One region of the Arthrobacter sp. ZBG10 genome, then DNA from elsewhere that is predicted to be linked to it. Evidence: riboswitches for the same ligand, from Rfam matches in the RefSeq annotation. Region 1 holds a riboswitch; each other region holds the start of a gene.
What was found. Region 1 has a riboswitch for thiamine pyrophosphate ahead of thiO (glycine oxidase ThiO). Riboswitches for the same ligand answer to the same signal wherever they lie in the genome.
Positions count from the first base shown of each region.

Region 2: another riboswitch for thiamine pyrophosphate. It lies ahead of ACU18_RS13415 (ECF transporter S component); the one in region 1 lies ahead of thiO (glycine oxidase ThiO).
Region 3: another riboswitch for thiamine pyrophosphate. It lies ahead of thiD (bifunctional hydroxymethylpyrimidine kinase/phosphomethylpyrimidine kinase); the one in region 1 lies ahead of thiO (glycine oxidase ThiO).
Region 4: another riboswitch for thiamine pyrophosphate. It lies ahead of thiC (phosphomethylpyrimidine synthase ThiC); the one in region 1 lies ahead of thiO (glycine oxidase ThiO).

Region 1 covers NZ_LFQH01000047.1:135,751-140,334, forward strand. Annotated here, with positions in the region: gene ACU18_RS12315 (RNB domain-containing ribonuclease) at 1-1,263, opposite strand, end outside; gene thiE (thiamine phosphate synthase) at 1,312-2,019, opposite strand; TPP riboswitch at 2,047-2,165, shown strand; gene thiO (glycine oxidase ThiO) at 2,158-3,417, shown strand; gene thiS (sulfur carrier protein ThiS) at 3,414-3,650, shown strand; gene ACU18_RS12335 (thiazole synthase) at 3,655-4,473, shown strand; gene ACU18_RS12340 (hypothetical protein) at 4,555-4,584, opposite strand, start outside.
Region 2 covers NZ_LFQH01000053.1:8,137-12,720, reverse strand. Annotated here, with positions in the region: gene ACU18_RS13425 (energy-coupling factor transporter transmembrane component T family protein) at 1-209, opposite strand, end outside; gene ACU18_RS13420 (ABC transporter ATP-binding protein) at 206-1,753, opposite strand; gene ACU18_RS13415 (ECF transporter S component) at 1,753-2,376, opposite strand; TPP riboswitch at 2,445-2,586, opposite strand; gene ACU18_RS13410 (heme-degrading domain-containing protein) at 2,659-3,201, shown strand; gene ACU18_RS13405 (response regulator transcription factor) at 3,221-4,030, opposite strand.
Region 3 covers NZ_LFQH01000059.1:7,776-12,359, forward strand. Annotated here, with positions in the region: gene rpmA (50S ribosomal protein L27) at 1-188, opposite strand, end outside; gene rplU (50S ribosomal protein L21) at 251-559, opposite strand; gene thiD (bifunctional hydroxymethylpyrimidine kinase/phosphomethylpyrimidine kinase) at 823-2,301, opposite strand; TPP riboswitch at 2,369-2,466, opposite strand; gene ACU18_RS14570 (Rne/Rng family ribonuclease) at 2,591-4,584, opposite strand, start outside.
Region 4 covers NZ_LFQH01000067.1:8,360-12,943, reverse strand. Annotated here, with positions in the region: gene ACU18_RS15830 (VOC family protein) at 1-722, opposite strand, end outside; gene ACU18_RS15825 (amidohydrolase family protein) at 815-1,897, opposite strand; TPP riboswitch at 2,049-2,156, shown strand; gene thiC (phosphomethylpyrimidine synthase ThiC) at 2,151-3,968, shown strand; gene ACU18_RS15815 (alpha/beta fold hydrolase) at 3,990-4,584, opposite strand, start outside.

The sequences.
Region 1 (4,584 bases):
GTCGAATTCCTGCCCCACATGGTTGACCAGCAGTGCAGCCTCCACGGTGTCCAGGGCCATGCGTTCCATCCGGGATGCCAGCTGGTCGGAGCCGGCCATGACCTCGGGGAGGGAAGGCAGCGCCTCCCGCGCCCAGCCGGGGACGTCCCGGCCGTTGCTCAGGGCCTCGCAGATCACCAGCACAAAACGGTCCACCAGGCGGCGCAGGGGAGCAGTGGTGTGGGCGTACGCGGCGCCGATGGCGGACTGGACAACGTTCTCCGGCACGGTCCCGTCAAAGGCTGTATATGCAGCACCACGGAACAGCATGCCCGCCGAATGCAGGATGGCCAGTTGGCGGGGTTCGGCCGCGTCCAGGGTGCGCAGGTACTCGCCGTAACTGGCGGTCCCGTCCCATGGTTTCCCGAGGGCCTCGGTCTGCAGCCGGAAGTGGTGCAGCGACCGCTCGTCGGGGGCCGGCATGGTGCGCAGGATTCCCACCTTTCCGGCCAGCATCAGCTGCGCCGCGGCCATCCCGGTCATCAGCGAGATCTGCGCGTTCCAGTCCTCCACGGGCAGTTGCGGTGCGGCGGCAATCCGGTAGCCGCCGTCGGGCAGCTGGACAATCTCCTGCTCGGGCATGTTCAGGCTGGCGCCGCCGCGGAGCCGCTCCAGCTCCACCCGTTTTAGTCCCACTTCCTTGAGCAGCTCCAGCACCGGGCCCGCTGTGCCGGCATCCAGGTCCGCCTGCGCGCCCTTGTAGCTGAGTTTCTCCCGGCTGCGGACCCGTGCACGCCGTACGGTCACGGACGTGACCCCTGCGCGGGCGTCCAGCCGGAAGTCCCAGACAAACGCCGGGCACTCCTGGTCCGGCAGCAGGCTGCCGGCCGCTTCACTGATCACCTCGGGGTGCAGCGGGATCCGCCCGTTGGGGGCGTAAAAGGTCTGGCCGCGGCGCCAGGTCTCGGCGTCCAGGGGCCCGCCGGGGGCGACGAAAGCGGGCACATCGGCGATGGCATACAGCACGTGGTACCCGTCGCCGTCGCGCTCCATAAAGACCGCCTGGTCCAGGTCAGTGGAGGACGCCGGGTCAATGGTGACGAATTCAATGCCGGTCAGGTCCTCGCCCGGCAGCTGCAGGGCCGCCACGGCGGCCTCGGCATCGTGGACGGCATCAGCCGGATATTTGCCGGGCAGCTCCAGCTCGACCCGAAGCTCACTGAGGGCGGCTTCGAGCGCGTTGTTGTGGTCGTGGACCTGGGGTGCAAGCCGGTGATGTGGCACGTTGCCCAGCGTAGCCCGGTTTTTTCCGAACGGGCAGGGATGCTGCCGCTACGCGTCCGCGGATTCCAACGCGCTGCGCAGGGAAGCCGCGGCTGCTGCGGGATCCGGGGCATCGGTGATGGCGCGGACCACCACCACCCGGCGGGCCCCGGCGGCCACCAGCTCACCGATGTTGCCGTGGTCCACGCCGCCGATCGCGAACCAGGGAACGTCGTCGCCGGCTGCGGCCGCGGCGTAGCGCACCAAGTCGAGTCCGACGGCGGCCCGGCCGGGTTTGGTGGGCGTGGCCCAGACGGGCCCCACGCAGAAGTAGTCCAGCGCCGCAGGTCCCGCGGCTGCCGTGAGGGCCGCGTCCACCTGGTCCGGGGTGTGGCTGGACAAGCCGATGGCGGCGTTGCCGTTGAGCAGGGTGCGGGCGGCGGGCAGCGGCAGGTCCTTCTGGCCGATATGGAAAACCGGGGCGCCGGACAGTACTGCGACGTCGGCCCTGTCGTTGACAGCCCAGAGCCGGCCATGCCGGACTGCGGCTTCCTTCAGCACGGCCAGGAGCTCCAGCTCTTCGGCCGCCTCGATGCTTTTGTCGCGAAGCTGGATGATGTCCACCCCACCGGCAAACGCCGCGTCGACGAAGCGGGCAAAGTCGCCGCGGTCCTTCCGGGCATCGGTGCACAGGTACAGCCGTGCTGCGTGGAGCGCGGCCGCGCCGGGAGCGGTGGCCAGGGGATCAGCGGTGGCAGGGGAGTGGGTCACATTCATGGCTGCCAGCCTAGTTCCTCTAGACTGGGCGGGTACTGCGGGAGCCCGCGGCAGCTGTCACAAAGCGCCGGGCTGAGAGGGCGTCAGAGCCGACCGCTTGACCTGATCCGGGTAATGCCGGCGTAGGGAAGGAGACACATGGGCGCCCTGCCTGCTACCCCCGGTGACCGCCCGCACGGCGCGTTGGAAGCCGACGTTGCAGTGATTGGCGGCGGCGTGGTTGGCCACAGCATCGCCTGGGAGGCATACCGCTCCGGCCGGTCCGTGCTCCTGATCGATGACGCGCCGGGCGCCGGTGCCAGCTGGGCCGCCGCCGGAATGCTGGCGCCGGTAAGCGAGCTGCATTACCAGGAAGAGGACCTCCTGGAGTTGATGCTTGCGGCCGCCGCCCTCTGGCCCGGTTTCGCCGCGGATCTCGCCGTCACCGGCGGGGACCCCGGATACCTCACGACGCCGACCCTTGCCGTAGGCGCCGACGCCGCCGACCGCCGGGCGTTGATGGACCTGCGCGCTGTGCAGCAGGCGAACGGCTTGACCGTGGAACCGCTCACCATCCGGGAGGCCCGCCGCCGGGAGCCATTGCTGGGCCCCGCCATCGCCTGCGCCTTCGATACTCCGGCAGACCACCAGGTGGATCCGCGGCTTCTGCTGGCCAGCATGCGGCGTGCGCTCGCCGGCGATCCGTTTGCGGTAGCGGCCAAGGCCAGCGGCCTGCTGTGGGAAGACGGTGCCGTCGCAGGTGTGCAGCTCGCCGGTGGCGGGACGGTCCGGGCGGCCGAAACCGTGGTGGCCAACGGGCTGCAGGCGGCAGCACTGGGTGGCTTTCCCCCCGGCCTGAGCCTGCCGTTGCGGCCGGTACACGGCGACATCCTGCGGCTCGCCGTGCCACAGCACCTGCGCCCACTGCTGGGCTCCACCGTCCGCGGCCTGGTCCACGGCGTCCCCGTCTACATCGTGCCGCGGCAGGACGGCACGGTGGTGATCGGCGCCACCCAGCGCGAGGATGCCCTGGCCGGCCCCACCGCGGTCTCTGCGGGTGGGGTATATCAGCTTCTGCGGGACGCCCAGGCCCTGGTGCCTGCCGTTGCCGAGCTCGAGCTGCTGGAGAGCACCGCCCGGGCACGGCCCGGCACTCCGGACAACGCTCCCCTCCTGGGCCGGGTGCCTGCACCGGACGGCACCGGTGCGGACACGGGCTTCGGGATGGCCGCGCACGTGCCGGGCCTGATCATTGCCACCGGCTTCTTCCGCCACGGCATCCTCCTGGCCCCCGCAGCCGCAGCCATCTGCCGCGACCTGATGGACGGTCACGCTGATCCCCGTTGGGCACCCTTCAACCCCGCCCGGTTCTCCGGTTTTGCCCCTCACCTTCCCCGCACCATCAAGGAGACAGCATGAACATCACCCTGAACGGAACTCCACATGCGGTGGTGGACAGCGCGTCCATCAGCATGCTGGTCAGCCAGGTCACCGGCCGCGTCCTCGCAGCCAATGGGCAGGCCGCCGACGGCGCACGGCTGGGGGTGGCGGTGGCGCAGAACGCCCAGGTGGTGCCGCGCAGCCAATGGTCCGCCACGGCGCTCGCGGACGGCGACGACGTTGAACTCGTCACGGCAGTCCAGGGCGGTTAGGGCCATGACCAACACCAACACCGAACAGCTGAACCAGGCCGGTGGCACAGGCAGCGACGACCTGGTCATTGACGGCGTCGCCCTGGCCTCGCGGCTCATTATGGGCACCGGCGGCGCCCCCAGCCTCGACGGGCTCGGAGCCGCCCTGATCGCTTCCGGGACGGCCCTGACCACCGTGGCCATGCGCCGGTACTCCACGGCAGAAACCGGCTCGCTGTTCCAGCTGCTGGTGGACCACGGCATCCGGGTCCTGCCCAACACCGCCGGCTGTTTCACCGCCCGCGACGCCGTCCTGACCGCCGAACTGGCCCGCGAAGCACTGGAGACGGACTGGGTGAAACTCGAAGTCATCGCCGACGAACACACGCTGCTGCCGGACGCCGTGGAACTGGTGGATGCCACGGAACAGCTGGTTAACCGCGGCTTCAAGGTGTTTGCCTACACCAACGATGACCCCGTCCTGGCCCTGCGGCTGGAGAACCTCGGAGCCGCCGCGGTGATGCCGCTGGGCTCACCGATCGGCACCGGCCTGGGCATCCTCAACCCCCACAACATCGAACTGATTGTTTCCCGCGCCTCGGTGCCGGTGGTGCTGGACGCCGGAATCGGGACGGCATCCGATGCTGCCCTGGCCATGGAGCTGGGCTGCGATGCCGTGCTGCTGGCCACGGCCGTGACCCGCGCCCAGAACCCGGTCCTGATGGGGGAGGCCTTCAAACACGCTGTCAAAGCCGGCAGGATGGCCGCAGCGGCCGGCCGGATCCCGCGCCGGGAACATGCGTTGGCTTCCTCAGCCATGGCCGGCCGGGCCGAATTCCTCTAAGCCGGCTGCCGCCGTCGGACGCCCTTAAAGTCCTGTGGCCACCACCTCAACGGGTGGTGGCCACAGGACTTTGGCTTGGCGTCAGCGCCGCAGCACCGCGGTGAGCCTATC
Region 2 (4,584 bases), on a different contig from region 1:
AACGGCCAGCCACGCTGCCACAGCAGCGTCAGCGTGAGCCCCGCGAGAGGGAACAGCAGCAGTTCGCAGGCGAGCGCAACGGACGCGGAAACCCAGTCGATGGACAACGCCAAAACCAGCGTGACCAGGAAAACGGCGGCAAATTTGCTCAGCGGGTTGGCGCGGGCCAGCACGGCGGTTCCGCCGGAAAGGTTCAGCTCCTGCCTCATGGCGCCACCCGCTCCGGAGCTGACAGTCGCAGCTCGGCCCCGCCCAGGGCGGCAGTGAATTCGGCATCATGCGTCACCGAGACCACGGCGGTGCCGGTGTCCAGGAGTTCGTTGAGGAACGATGCCAGCTCGGCCCAGGTGTTGGCGTCCTGCCCGAACGTGGGCTCGTCCAGGATCAGGACCCTGGGACTCGCGGCCAGGACGGTGGCCACGGAAAGCCGCCGCTTCTCGCCACCTGAGAGTGTGTAGGGATTCGCGTCCACCAAACCGGTCAGCCGAAGCCTTTCCAGCAGCTCATCCACCCGTTCCGCGCCATGGCCCAAGTGTCTGGGACCGAACTGCAGTTCGTCCAGCACCCGGCCGGTGACGAACTGATGTTCAGGCTCCTGGAACACCGTGCCGATCCGCTCGATTAACTGCTCGGCCTTCCAGCGGTAGGGATCCGGTCCGGCGCCCTGGCCAAGAGTGGCAGCGGCCTCGACGGTCCCGGTCACCGGAGCCAGTAATCCGCCCAGCGTCAGGGCGAAGGTGGATTTTCCGGCACCGTTGGGACCCGTGATGGCCAGCGCCTGCCCGGAAATTACCTGCGCGGCGATCCCTTCCTGGACGGGAACCGGCGGAATTTTGCGGAACCTGCTGCGGCGGGGCCGTTCACGGGACACCGCCAGATTGTCCGCGGCCAGGAGCAGGTCGCCGTCGGCCGGGGATCCCGCCGTGCGGTGGCGCGTGGCGGGGGCATACCCCGGGACCCAGACACCGGCGGTTTTCAGCATCTCCCTGGCGCCTTCCAGCACGGTATCCGGTGGCCCGTCCAGGAGCACGGCCGGGTCCGACGCTGATCCCGGTTGGAGCACCACAATCCGGTCCACCAGGTCCTTCCACACGCCCACGCGGTGCTCCACCACCACCAGGGTGGCCCCCGTTTTGTCGAGGCACCTGGCCACGGCGTCGCGGACCTCCAGCACCCCGGCCGGGTCCAGGTTCGCCGTTGGCTCATCCAGCAGGATCAGGCCGGGCCGCATGGCAAGGATTCCCGCCAGCGCCAGGCGCTGCTTCTGCCCGCCGGAGAGGGCCGACGTCGGGTGGTCCAGCGAAAGGTGGGAAAGCCCGACGTCGGCCAGCGCCTCGTGCACACGGGTCCAGATGTCGTCGCGGGGCACCGCAAGGTTTTCGGCGCCGAAAGCAACGTCGTCGCCCACCCGGGAAAGGACCACCTGCGTTTCCGGGTCCTGCTGCATCAGGCCGGCGCGCCCGCGCCGGGACCTGGGCGGGGCGCCGTCCACCAGCAGCGAACCGGACTCGTCCGACTCCGCCGCTTCGCCGTCGTCGTCCGCATCCCCCAGCACCCCTGCGAGGGCGTGGAGCAGCGTGGACTTACCGGCTCCGGAGGGGCCCAAAAGGAGGACCCGCTCGCCGGGCCGGATATCCAGGTCAAGGGCGTGGACGGCGGGCCTGGTACGGCCGGCATGGCGCCAGCCCCACCCGTGGGCACTGACCGCTGCGGGCCGGACCGCCGGGCTGCCGTGCTGGGAAGGTGCAGGCATCAGGAGAAGGCAGGCTCCGATGCGGCCTTCCGGGAGGCGAAGGAAGCCAGCACGCCGGTCCTGGCCAGGCCGCGGGTGGCGATCCAGGAGAGGGCGCCGGCGATGACTGCGCCGGAGATGGCGGTGAAGACGATGTAGGCGAGTTTGTCGCCGCCCGAATAGGCAATGTTCCAGCCCCACGGCGCGAACGAATCGTTCAGGCCGCAGAAGAGTCCGGCACCCGCGCCGGCCAGCAGGGAGACAGGAAGGTTGAACTTCCGGTAGACGAAGATGGCGAAAATGATCTCGGCGCCCAGGCCCTGGACGAACCCGGAAAACAGCACCGACGCGCCGTACTGCGAGCCCATAAACAGCTCACCCGTCGCGGCGATGGTTTCGCAGAAAAGCGCGGCACCTGGTTTCCGGATGATCAGCATGCCCAGGACGGCCGGGATCATCCAGCCGCCGGCCAGGAGGCCGGTCAGGGGCGGATAGACGGCGTTCATCGGCGCGGAAACGGCCGCGGCACCCTGGGACCAGGCCCAGAAAATGATGCCGCCGGCGATCGCGATCAGGGCCGCGACGACGATGTCCACGACGCGCCAGGACCTGCTGGTGGTCTTCTTGATTGCTGCAGTGCTCATGGTGGTCCTCCTGGGTAACAGGAGGGGAAAGTGGACACGGGTGGCGGTTGCTGCCGCCATTTTCCGCGCACTTCGAGAACTCGACTCCCTTGCGCCGGTACTAACCGGATCAGGTTCGAGGGTCTGCGGCTGTCCGCACTCTCAGCGCCCACCTGCGGATCCTGGCAAATGCCAGTGACGCCCGACGGCTGCGCTCCCCTGTCGTTGAATGTTTCAGTGGTTGGTTAAAGCTGCCCTGTTGGGCCTGCCCAGTTTACACCTGGGCGGGGTAGATTGTGGGCCATGACCGCCAATTCACCGCTTGTGACCGACTTCGATCCGGACTCCGCCGATGCCCAGCCTGAGGGTTCGCTGGAGGCCTTCATTGCCAGGATCGAAGCCGAGACCAGGGAACTGCAGTTTCCCGGCTTTTCGCTGGATGACGCCCTGAACCTCGGGTTGCTGTTGGTGGAGCTGGGAAAGGAGCGGAGCCTGCCCATTGCCATTGATATTTCCAGGAGTGAGCAGGTGCTCTTCCACGTGGCGCTTCCCGGCGCCACTCCGGACAACGAGCAATGGATCCGGGCGAAGAAGGCCACAGCGGCCCGCTACGAGGTGCCGTCCCTGCTGGTGGGCCTTCGGGGCCGGCGGAACGGCGGCCGGATCGAGGACAACGCCTGGTTCGACCAGTCCCGCTACGCAGCCCACGGCGGGTCATTCCCCTTGTACGTGGCCGGCGTTGGGGCCGTCGCCACCGTCACGGTGTCCGGCCTCCCGCAGGTCCAGGACCACAACCTGGTGGTCGAAGCCCTGCGCGAAGTCCTCAGCCCGGCCCAGGGCAGCTGAAAAGCGGCGGGTTCAGCATTCAGTCCTGTTGCCTGCCCTGCCGGCGCGGCACCGGCGGCGTGAGGCGGTAGCCCACACCGTGCACCGTCTCCACCCACCGCGGCTTCCTGGGGTTTTCCCCGAGACGTTTACGGAGGTTGCTGACGTGGACCTCCACCGCGCGTTCCTCCGTGGCGCCCACAAAGGAGCCGTCGTAGCTGTCATGGCGAAGGTAGCGCACCAGGTCGGCCTTCGCCTGGATGGTCCGCCGCTTTTTCATCAGCACCAGGAGGATGTCGAACTGGCTCCGCGTCAGGGCGACGGGTACGCCGTCCACGGCAGCCTGCCGGGTTCCCTCGTGCAAAGCCAGGCCCTTGTGGACGTAGTCGAAACTGTCATACGTCGCCTCCCGCGTGAAAGTCCCGTCACCGGAACCCGCAGCGGCGCCCCCTTGGCTGCTGCCCGCCCCACCCGGGCTGGAGGCCCGCGGCCTGCGGAGCATCGCCTTGATGCGGGCCCGAAGTTCCCGGGCACGGAAGGGTTTGACGATGTAATCGTCAGCGCCCGCCTCAAAGCCAAGCAACGCATCCGCCTCGTCTGCACGCCCACTGATGATCACCACGTAAGCGTCACTGAAGGTCCTGATGCGCCGGGACGCTTCAAGCCCATCAAAGTCCGGCAGGCCGATGTCAAGGGTCACGATGTCAGGGTTGTGCGTCCGTACCTGGTCCAGTCCTTCAGCACCCGATGACGCCTGGTGCACGGCGAACCCTGCCTGCCGGAAAATCGCAGCAAGCGCAGCCCTTACGTCGTTGTCGTCTTCGATCACTACTGCTACACCGCGCTCCACAACTGCTTCCTTCCATGTAGTAACTGTCCCGGCACGCACAGCCGGCCCGGGCTTTATGCATTACCTGTGGATTCGGCACCGCCAACCCCGCGGATGGCTCAGTGGGAAATTCAGGCAAACACCAGCCTTGGGATCAGGTCCCTTTTTGATGCGGACTCCAGGGGTATCTTTGATGATATTCTCCGTCAATTTCCAGGCCCGGCAGGGTGCCGGCATTTGATACGGACAAAAGCTTACGGCGTGCGATCCGCATCACATTACCCAGGGTTGTGAATGGGGTCGACGATAATGCGCGTCGGCCATTTGTGAACAGCGTCACGGCGCGGCAAACAGCAGGCCATCAGCTACTGACGTGGGCGAACAGGTCCTCAGCAACTGGCCTTGGATAATACTGAGGAATTCCTGAGAATCTTTTCGAGCATTGATCAGATCTTGATCTTTCTCAAAGTAGTTTCTGAGGAGTGGTTGATTGAATGTTTCTTGTTGCCCGAACCGGACGCAATGGTTTACCAGCGGAGGCCGCTGGGTTGGGTCATTCCAGCGGCGCTGCCAAG
Region 3 (4,584 bases), on a different contig from region 1:
GTCAGCGCGAACAAGGTGTCGTCGCCGCCGCGGCCTACGCCGGCACCCGGGTGGAAGTGGGTGCCGCGCTGGCGGACGATGATCTCGCCGGCCGAAACAACCTGGCCACCGAAGCGCTTGACGCCCAGGTACTGAGCGTTTGAATCACGGCCGTTGCGAGTGGAGCTCGCGCCCTTTTTATGTGCCATCTGAAATGCCTGCCTCTAAATTCTGGGGAATCTGCTGAAAAACCGAAACGGTAACCGGGTGGTTACTTGATGCCAGTGATCTTGACCTTGGTCAGTTCCTGACGGTGACCCTGGCGCTTCTTGTACCCGGTCTTGTTCTTGAACTTCTGGATGACAATCTTCGGACCACGGAGGTCCTGAAGGATCTCAGCCGTTACGGTCACCTTGGCCAGGTCAGCAGCAGCGGTGGTGATCTTGTCACCATCCACCAGGAGCAGCGCGGGCAGCTCAATGGTGCTGCCAGCTCCACCGGCGACGCGGTTCAGGGTAACGAAGTCTCCAACGGAAACCTTCTCTTGCCGGCCGCCTGCGCGGACAATCGCGTACACCACTTGGGAACTCACTTCTCTCGACGTTTATTACTAAATTTGCGTGCGGAATCCAACTCGTAAATGGCTGGTTTCTCGCTGTGCCTCAACGCCGTGGGGTCATAACCCAAGTGTTGGCGTAAGCACCGAAGATCAAGAATACGCTAATTCCGTCGTCGGCTGCAAATGAGGCTGGCAGCGGCGGGTCGCCTGTGATAGCAACCACAGGCATGTACCGGCGCGGTACCGTGCCCCACCATAGTACCGGTACCGGAGCCGGCCCGCGTTCAGGAGTGCAGCCGCGGCGCGTCGAAGAATTCCACTTCAAGCCGGCAGGAGTGCCGGAAGGCGTCCACCATGGCTGCCCGCCCGGCTTCGGAGGAGTTGCGGGCGGCTTCATCAACAATGCCGACCGCCCGCCTGGTTGCCGCAGCAAAGTCCTCGTCGGCGTACGTCCGCAGCCAGGCCGCGTAGGGGTGCCCCGCCGGCTCCCCCGCCGCGACGAACTGTGCATGGAGCGTCCGGCCGACTTCCGCGTAGAGCCAGAAGCACGGCAGGACCGCGGCGGCCAGCACCGCGTAACCGCCCGACGCCGAGGCCGCGGCCAGGTGGTCGACGTAGGACTTGGTGACGGGGCCAAGGTCCGGCTGGGTGGTCCGCGACGCCAGCCAGGTCCGGTGCAGCTCCGACTCGACCTCAAGGCATTGCTGCGCGGAGCCCGCCCAGAACAGCTGTTCGGCTTCGGTGGGTGCCAAGGCGCTGGCGCGGGCCAGGACCCGCGAGTAGCCGTTAAGGTACAGGGCATCCTGGGAGAGGTAGTAAGCGAACTCACGCTCCGGGAGCGTGCCGGAGACCAGACCCTGGATGAACGGCAGTTCGTAGATGGCTGCCAGGTCCGCGGCAGCTTCCTTCCACAGCAGCGCCTCGAACCGGCCGGGCGCCGGGACGGCCGTGAGGTGGTGGAAGTGGTGGACCGGTCCGTTGCCGGCGCCGACACCCAGCCGGTCCGACGCCGAAAGGGCACCGGCCAGCCACGGCTTCACTTCGCGCAGCGCGGCTTCCCAGTCCCCCAGCCGCGCCTGCACCGTGGCCATGGCAGAGGACAGCGAGCACCCGGTGCCGTGGCTGTTCCGGGTATCCACCCTCGCGCCCGGCACTTCCACCACCTCGGGGCCAAGCAGGCCCGCCGTGTTCACCAGCGCGTCAGGGCAGCCCGGGCCCTGCAGGTGGCCGCCTTTGACCAGGATGGTGGCCCCGGTGGCGAGGGCCAGGAGCCTTCCCTGGTCCAGTGCCCCCGCCCAGGTCTGTTGGACGTCGCCGTCCACCAGGACAGCAAGTTCGGCCAGGTTGGGGGTGATCAGGTGCGCCAGCGGCAGCAGTTCCCGCAGCGCTGTCTCCGCCGGAGCCTGCAGCAGCCTGTCGCCGCTGGTGGCCACCATAACGGGATCAAGGACCACAACGGCGGGCCGCACCTCCTCGAGCCAGGTGCGGACGGTGCGGATGGAGTCAGCATCGCCCAGCATGCCGATTTTGACGGCGTCGATGGTGATGTCCGAGCTGACAGCTTCAAGCTGCCGGGCCAGGAGGTCCGCCGGCGGGATGTGGACAGCCTGCACCCCCAGGGTGTTTTGCGCCGTGAGGGCCGTAATGGCGGCCATTCCATAGCCACCGTGCGCGGCGATGCTTTTAAGGTCCGCCTGCACCCCTGCCCCACCGGACGGGTCGGAACCGGCGATGGAGAGCACCCGGGGAATGTCCCGGCGAATGGCTTCCGAGGTGTCCGCAGCAGGCGTGGTGGCAGCATCAGGTGTGGCTGCGCCAGGCGCAGTAAGGGTCGAAGACAAGAGACATCCCTTCGCCGGTGCTAACCGGACAGGTTCAACGGGTGTGGATCTCAGCCGGCCCTGTGCGCGGCACCCCGTGTCGGTCCCCAGCCTAGCTGTTCCACCACCGGTGCGGGAAAGTCGCTGCCTGTCTTAAAACGCCGGAGGCCCGGAACCGGCACTGATGTGCGGTTCCCGGCCTCCGATGCAGGTGGGGCAGTGCCCCTGGTGCCTAGAGCTCCGACGCCGGAACGCCCACACCCAGGATGATGGGTGCAGCGGCCGGTGCCTTGGCGGCGGCAGCCGCCGCGGGCTCCGGCGCCTTTGCGGAATGGGTGTGCGCAGGGGTAGCCGACGGCGCACTCTGGTGCTGCTGCACCGAGGTTTCGTTGGCTGCGCCCTGGGCACGGCTGGCACTGCGGTTGCGGCGCGGCCGGCGCTGCGTTGACTGCTCCAGCGTGTGGTCCGAGTAGTCCTTTTCCGGGGCTGCGGCGGGCGCAGCAACGGGGACTGCATCCGGCGCAGCTGCAACGGGTGCTACCGCTGCGGGAGCAGCTGCAGGTGCCGTCACCGGTTCGCCGAGGTGCGCGAAGGCTTCGGCCAGGCGGTCCAGCGTGAGCGCCGGCTGCGACTGCTGGTCACCGGCGTGCTCAACAAACGGAAGGACAACTTCCTCTCCCCCGAAGGTCAGCACCGCCCCGGGGCGTGCGGGAGCGTCGGCGTCGTGCGAACCGGCGTCCACGGGCGTGGCAGGTACCTGCCTGGCGGCGGCGATTTCGTCGTCGTGCAGGTGCGCGGCGTGCGCGGCTGCTGCGATGTTCGCCAGGGCCAGCCGGGTGGCTTCAGCCTTGGCGTGCCGCTCCGGGTCCACGGGTTCCGGGTGCACGGTGTGCGCCTGGACCGGGGCTGCCGGCGCCAGCTCGGGTTGCTGGCCGCCACGGCCGCGGCGGCGCTTGCGCTCCGGGCGTGTGCCCTGCTGGTTGTTGTCAACGCGTTCGGGGCGGGGCTCCGGGCTGCGGAAATCGTTGGGACGGTGTTCCTGCCGGGTGTCGGCGCGCTGGACGTGGTGCTCGGCTGCCACAATCGTGGCGCGGCGGTGCTCCACCGGGTCGTCGTGGGTGACCACACCGCGCCCGGCGCAGGCCTCGCACTGCTCGCCGAAGACTTCCAGGAGCCCGGTGCCCATGCGTTTGCGGGTCATCTGGACCAGGCCCAGCGAGGTCACTTCGGCCACTTGGTGCTTGGTCCGGTCCCGGCCCAGGCATTCCACCATGCGGCGCAGCACCAGGTCACGGTTGGATTCCAGGACCATGTCGATGAAGTCGATGACGATGATGCCGCCGATGTCACGGAGCCGGAGCTGGCGGACCACTTCCTCGGCAGCTTCCAGGTTGTTCTTCGTGACGGTCTCTTCGAGGTTGCCGCCGCTGCCGGTGAACTTGCCGGTGTTGACGTCCACCACGGTCATGGCTTCGGTGCGGTCGATCACCAGGGAACCGCCGGAGGGCAGGAAAACCTTGCGCTCCAGGGCCTTGTGGATCTGCTCGTCGATGCGCCAGGCAGCGAAGATGTCCTGGTCCTTGGTCCACTTTTCCAACCGGCCCACCAGGTCCGGGGCAACGTAGGTCACGTACGCCTCGATGGTGTCCCAGGCTTCCTCGCCGGAGACGATCAGCTTGGAGAAGTCCTCGTTGAAAACGTCGCGGACCACCTTGATGGTGAGGTCCGGTTCGCCGTACAGCAGTTCCGGGGCGAGGATCTTGGTGGAGGTGGACTGGCTTTCGATGCCTTCCCACTGGGCGCGCAGCCGGTTGATGTCGTGCGTCAGCTCCTCCTCGGAGGCACCTTCGGCTGCGGTGCGGACGATGACACCGGCGTGCTCCGGCAGTCGGTCCTTAAGGATCCGCTTGAGGCGGTTGCGTTCGACGTCGGGCAGCTTGCGGGAGATACCGGTCATGGAACCGCCGGGCACGTACACCAGGTAACGGCCCGGCAGGGAGATCTGGCTGGTGAGGCGGGCACCCTTGTGGCCCACGGGGTCCTTGGTCACCTGGACCAGGACGGTGTCGCCGGACTTGAGGGCGTTCTCGATGCGGCGCTGCTTGCCTTCAAGGTTGACGGCGTCCCAGTTGACCTCGCCGGCGTACAGGACGGCATTGCGGCCGCGGCCGATGTCCACAAAAGCGGCTTCCATGGAGGGCAGGACGTTCTGGACCTTGCCCAGGT
Region 4 (4,584 bases), on a different contig from region 1:
CCCAGGGTGTCCTTGCGGGGTCCTGCGCCGCGGCTGTTCCAGACGTTCATGGCCATGTGGTGGTGGTAGCGGCCGGCGGAGACAAAGAGCGCCTGGCCGTGCCAGCCGGCGGTCTTTTCGAAGCCGAGGACACCGACGTAGAAGTCATGGGCGGACTGCACATCGCCCACCTGGAGGTGGACGTGGCCCACTCCGGCGCCGGTGGCCTGCTGGCCTGCCACGGATTCCTCGGTGAGGTGCGTATCCAGGTAGCGCTGCGGGGGAAGGGCCAGGCTGTCCATCACCACATCGGTGCCGTTCCAGGACCAGTTGCTCCGCGGCCGGTCCCAGTACAGCTCAATGCCGTTGCCCTCGGGGTCATTGAAGTAGAAGGCCTCACTGACCAGGTGGTCGGCGCTGCCGGTGAAGTACCGGGGCTCAAACCGGGCGGCGGAGGCAACCGTCGCGGCCAGCGCCGACTGGTCCTCGAAGAGCAGGGCGGTGTGGAAGAGTCCCGCCTCTCCCCGGCCGGGCAGGTTCAGGCCGGGGGCTGGGGCAAGGTGAACCAGCGGCTTCTGCAGCCGGCCCAGGTACAGTCCACCGTCCTGCTCGGCCACCACCTCCAGGCCGAGCGCGCGCTGGTAGTAATCGGTCATGACCTTCATGTCGCCTACCTTGAGCATCACGGTGCCCATGGTGAGGTCGGCGGGAAGAAGGTCACTGCTGCTGGCTGCTGCGGTCATTGGGTGCTCCTGGTGCTGGGCCCTCGGTGCGGGGGCCTTCACTCATAAAATTACTTGAAGCTTCAATTTATTCCAAGCGAGGTGCGAGGGCTTCAGCGAATCAACTCCCCGCCAAGCACCACGTGCGAAAGCCGGGTGATGTCCAGAGGGTTGAGGCGCGGGTCCCCTGCGCACAGGACGACGTCGGCCCGCTCCCCTTCGCGGATGCCTTCCGCTTCCAGCCAGTCCCGGGCCGCCCAGCAGGCCGCATCGAGTGCTGCGGCCATGGGCAGGCCGGCTCCATGCAGGGCAAGGATCTCGTCCGTGATCCGGCCGTGCCGGATAACGCTGCCGGCGTCGGTGCCCGCGAAAATCCGCACCCCGGACTCGAAGGCTTCCAGCACCCGCTCCGCCCGCCGCTCCCACAGTGAGCGCATATGTGCGGCGTAGCGCGGGAACTTCGCTTCCGCCCTGGCCGCGATGTCAGGAAAGGTGGCGATGTTGATGAGGGTGGGCACGATGGGTACCCCCTGTTCAGCGAAACGCGGCAGGTGCCGTGGCTGCAGCCCGGTGGCGTGTTCGATGCAGTCGATGCCGCCGTCCAGCATCTGGTCCAGGGTGTCCGCTGCAAAACAGTGGGCGGTAACGCGGGCGCCTTCGTCGTGCGCCGCCGCGATGGCGTCACGGACGACGGCGGCAGGAAAGGAGGGTGCGAGGTCACCGGCATCCCGGTCAATCCAGTCGCCCACAAGCTTGACCCAGCCGTCGCCGTCGCGCGCCTGCTTCCGCACCGCCTGGACCAGGTCAGCCGGCTCCACTTCCTCGGCGAATCCCCGCAGGTACCGCCGCGTGCGGGCCACGTGCCTGCCGGCCCGGATAAGCACCGGGAACTCCCGTCCTGACTGCAGCCAGCGGGTATCCAGCGGTGCGCCCGCATCCCTGACCAGGAGGGTGCCGGCGTCCCGGTCCGTGCGGGCCTGCTGCTCTGCTTCTTCCCGGCCCACGGCGCCACCCGGCCCCAGGCCCAGATGGCAGTGCGCGTCCACAAAACCGGGAAGGACCCACCCGTCGAGGGTTTTCCCGGGTGCCTGCCGCGGCCGGTTGAACGTCAGCACGCCATCGACCGACCACATGCCGTGCCGCACGGTATCCGGTCCGGTGAGGACCGGGCCGCTGAACTCCAGTACCTGGGTCACTGTCGCGCACCTTGAAAAGCGGACGGCCGCCGGGGGCCCGGAAACGGTTTTTGTGGCGGCCCGTCCTGGGCCTTATGTGGGCTAGTGGTCACGCATGCAGGCTAGCACCGCAGTGTGACACAACCCCCGGTCGGGGCTTGTGGTAGCTTCTTGGTGACCACACGGGTGCCCCTGCAGGGGCTGAGATCGGGCTGACGCAGCCTGCGACCGTCGAACCTGTCCGGGTAATGCCGGCGAAGGAAGTGAGTATTCCTTGAATACATCCAAAACACCGTTCAACCCTGCCCAAAATCTGCCTGCTACCGGGGACGGCACGGGGGCGGAGACCCGTTCGTTGGCCTCGCACTCGCTGGCCTACCTCGAAGACCAGGCCGCCGGGATCAGGGTTCCGGTGACGGAAATTGCGCTGGAGCCCTCCCCCGGAGGTACCGCAAACTCCCCGTTCCGGACCTACCGGACTGCGGGCCCTGGAAGTGATCCGGTCCTGGGCCTGGCGCCGTTCCGGACGGAGTGGATCGCGGCACGCGGGGACACAGAGGAGTACGGCGGCAGGGAACGGAACCTGCTCGACGACGGCCGGTCCGCGGTGCGCCGCGGAGCGGCTTCCGCGGAGTGGAAGGGTGCGCATCCGGTGCCCCGCCGCGCCGTCGGCGGGCGGAACGTCACGCAGATGCATTATGCCCGGAACGGCATCGTCACCCGGGAAATGCGGTTTGTGGCCCTGCGCGAAAATTGCGACGTTGAACTGGTGCGCAGCGAACTCGCCGCCGGCCGCGCCATCCTCCCGAACAACATCAACCACCCCGAGTCCGAGCCGATGATCATCGGCAAGGCGTTCCTGGTGAAAATCAATGCCAATATCGGCAATTCCGCGGTGACCAGCTCGATCGCCGATGAGGTGGACAAACTCCAGTGGGCCACCCAGTGGGGCGCCGACACCGTGATGGACCTGTCCACCGGCGATGACATCCACACCACGAGGGAGTGGATCATCAGGAACTCCCCGGTCCCGATCGGGACCGTGCCCATCTACCAGGCGTTGGAGAAGGTCAACGGCGAAGCCAACGCCCTGACCTGGGAGATCTTCCGGGACACGGTGATTGAGCAATGCGAGCAGGGCGTGGACTACATGACGGTGCATGCCGGCGTCCTGCTCCGCTACGTGCCGCTCACCGCCAACCGCGTCACCGGCATCGTGTCCCGCGGTGGTTCCATCATGGCCGGCTGGTGCCTTGCGCACCACCAGGAGAACTTCCTCTACACGCACTTTGACGAGCTGTGCGAAATATTCGCGCGGTACGACGTCGCGTTTTCCCTCGGTGACGGCCTCCGGCCGGGTGCCACTGCCGACGCCAACGACGCCGCCCAGTTCGCCGAACTGGACACGCTGGCCGAGCTCACCCAGCGGGCCTGGGAATACGACGTGCAGGTGATGGTTGAAGGCCCGGGCCACGTGCCCTTCCACCTGGTGCGGGAGAACGTGGAACGCCAGCAGGAGCTGTGCAAGGGCGCCCCCTTCTACACCCTGGGACCGCTGGTCACGGATGTCGCTCCGGGTTATGACCACATCACTTCAGCGATCGGCGCCACGGAGATCGCCCGGTACGGCACGGCCATGCTCTGCTACGTCACACCGAAGGAGCATCTGGGCCTGCCCAACCGGGATGACGTCAAAACGGGCGTGATCACTTACAAGATCGCCGCACACGCCGCTGACCTGGCGAAAGGCCACCCGGGAGCGCATGAACGCGACGATGCCCTGTCCAAGGCACGGTTCGAGTTCCGGTGGCGGGACCAGTTCGCCCTGTCACTGGACCCCGTCACGGCGGAGGCCTTCCACGACGAGACCCTGCCCGCGGAACCGGCCAAAACAGCGCATTTCTGCTCCATGTGCGGGCCCAAGTTCTGCTCCATGCGGATCAGCCAGGACATCCGGGACGAATACGGCTCCGCGGAAGCGCAGGCCGCGCTGGCGGAGATGGCCACCGGCATGCGGGAAAAAAGCAACGAGTTCCTGGCTTCCGGCGGAAAGGTTTACCTGCCGGAGCCGGTGATGCCGGCAGGAAGCTAGGCAGCTTCTGCCGGCGGCCGGTCAGGATGCTTTGGCCTGCACTCCACGGCTGACGTCGCTGATGAATCCCCGGATGGCGTGGTCGCCGTCCGGGGAGTCCTGGGGCCGGTGCCCGCCCGCAGCAATGCGGTGCAGGGCGCCGGTTTCCCGGAGGTAGCCGGCGATTTCCTCATACAATGGTTCCCAGCCTCCGGTCAGCACCAGGGTGGGCACACCCGGAACAATGTGCAGCGGCGCTTCCCACGCGGGTACCTGCAGCCGTAGCCGCCGGGCGGACCGCTTCTCCTCCAGCGAGGTGGGCTCCTGGAGGTCCGTGGCGTACACGCGGCGGACAAACCCACGCTGGAAGTCTTCGTCGCTGAGCTGGTGCCGGGCATCAAAAAGCGGCTGCATCAGCCTGATGTGGGCGGCGGTGGCAGGCAGGCCCGCTGTCAGCGACAGGCAGGCCGGCTCCACCAGCGTGAGGGAGTGGACCAGGTCCGGCCGTTCGACGGCGGCCATCATGGCCGCCACTGCCCCTTGTGAATGCGCCACAACGTGCCCGCCGGCGGTTCCCCGGCCGTCGTCGGCCAGTGCCTCAAGGATCACCGCTGTGTCCGCCCCGAAGGAGGACTCC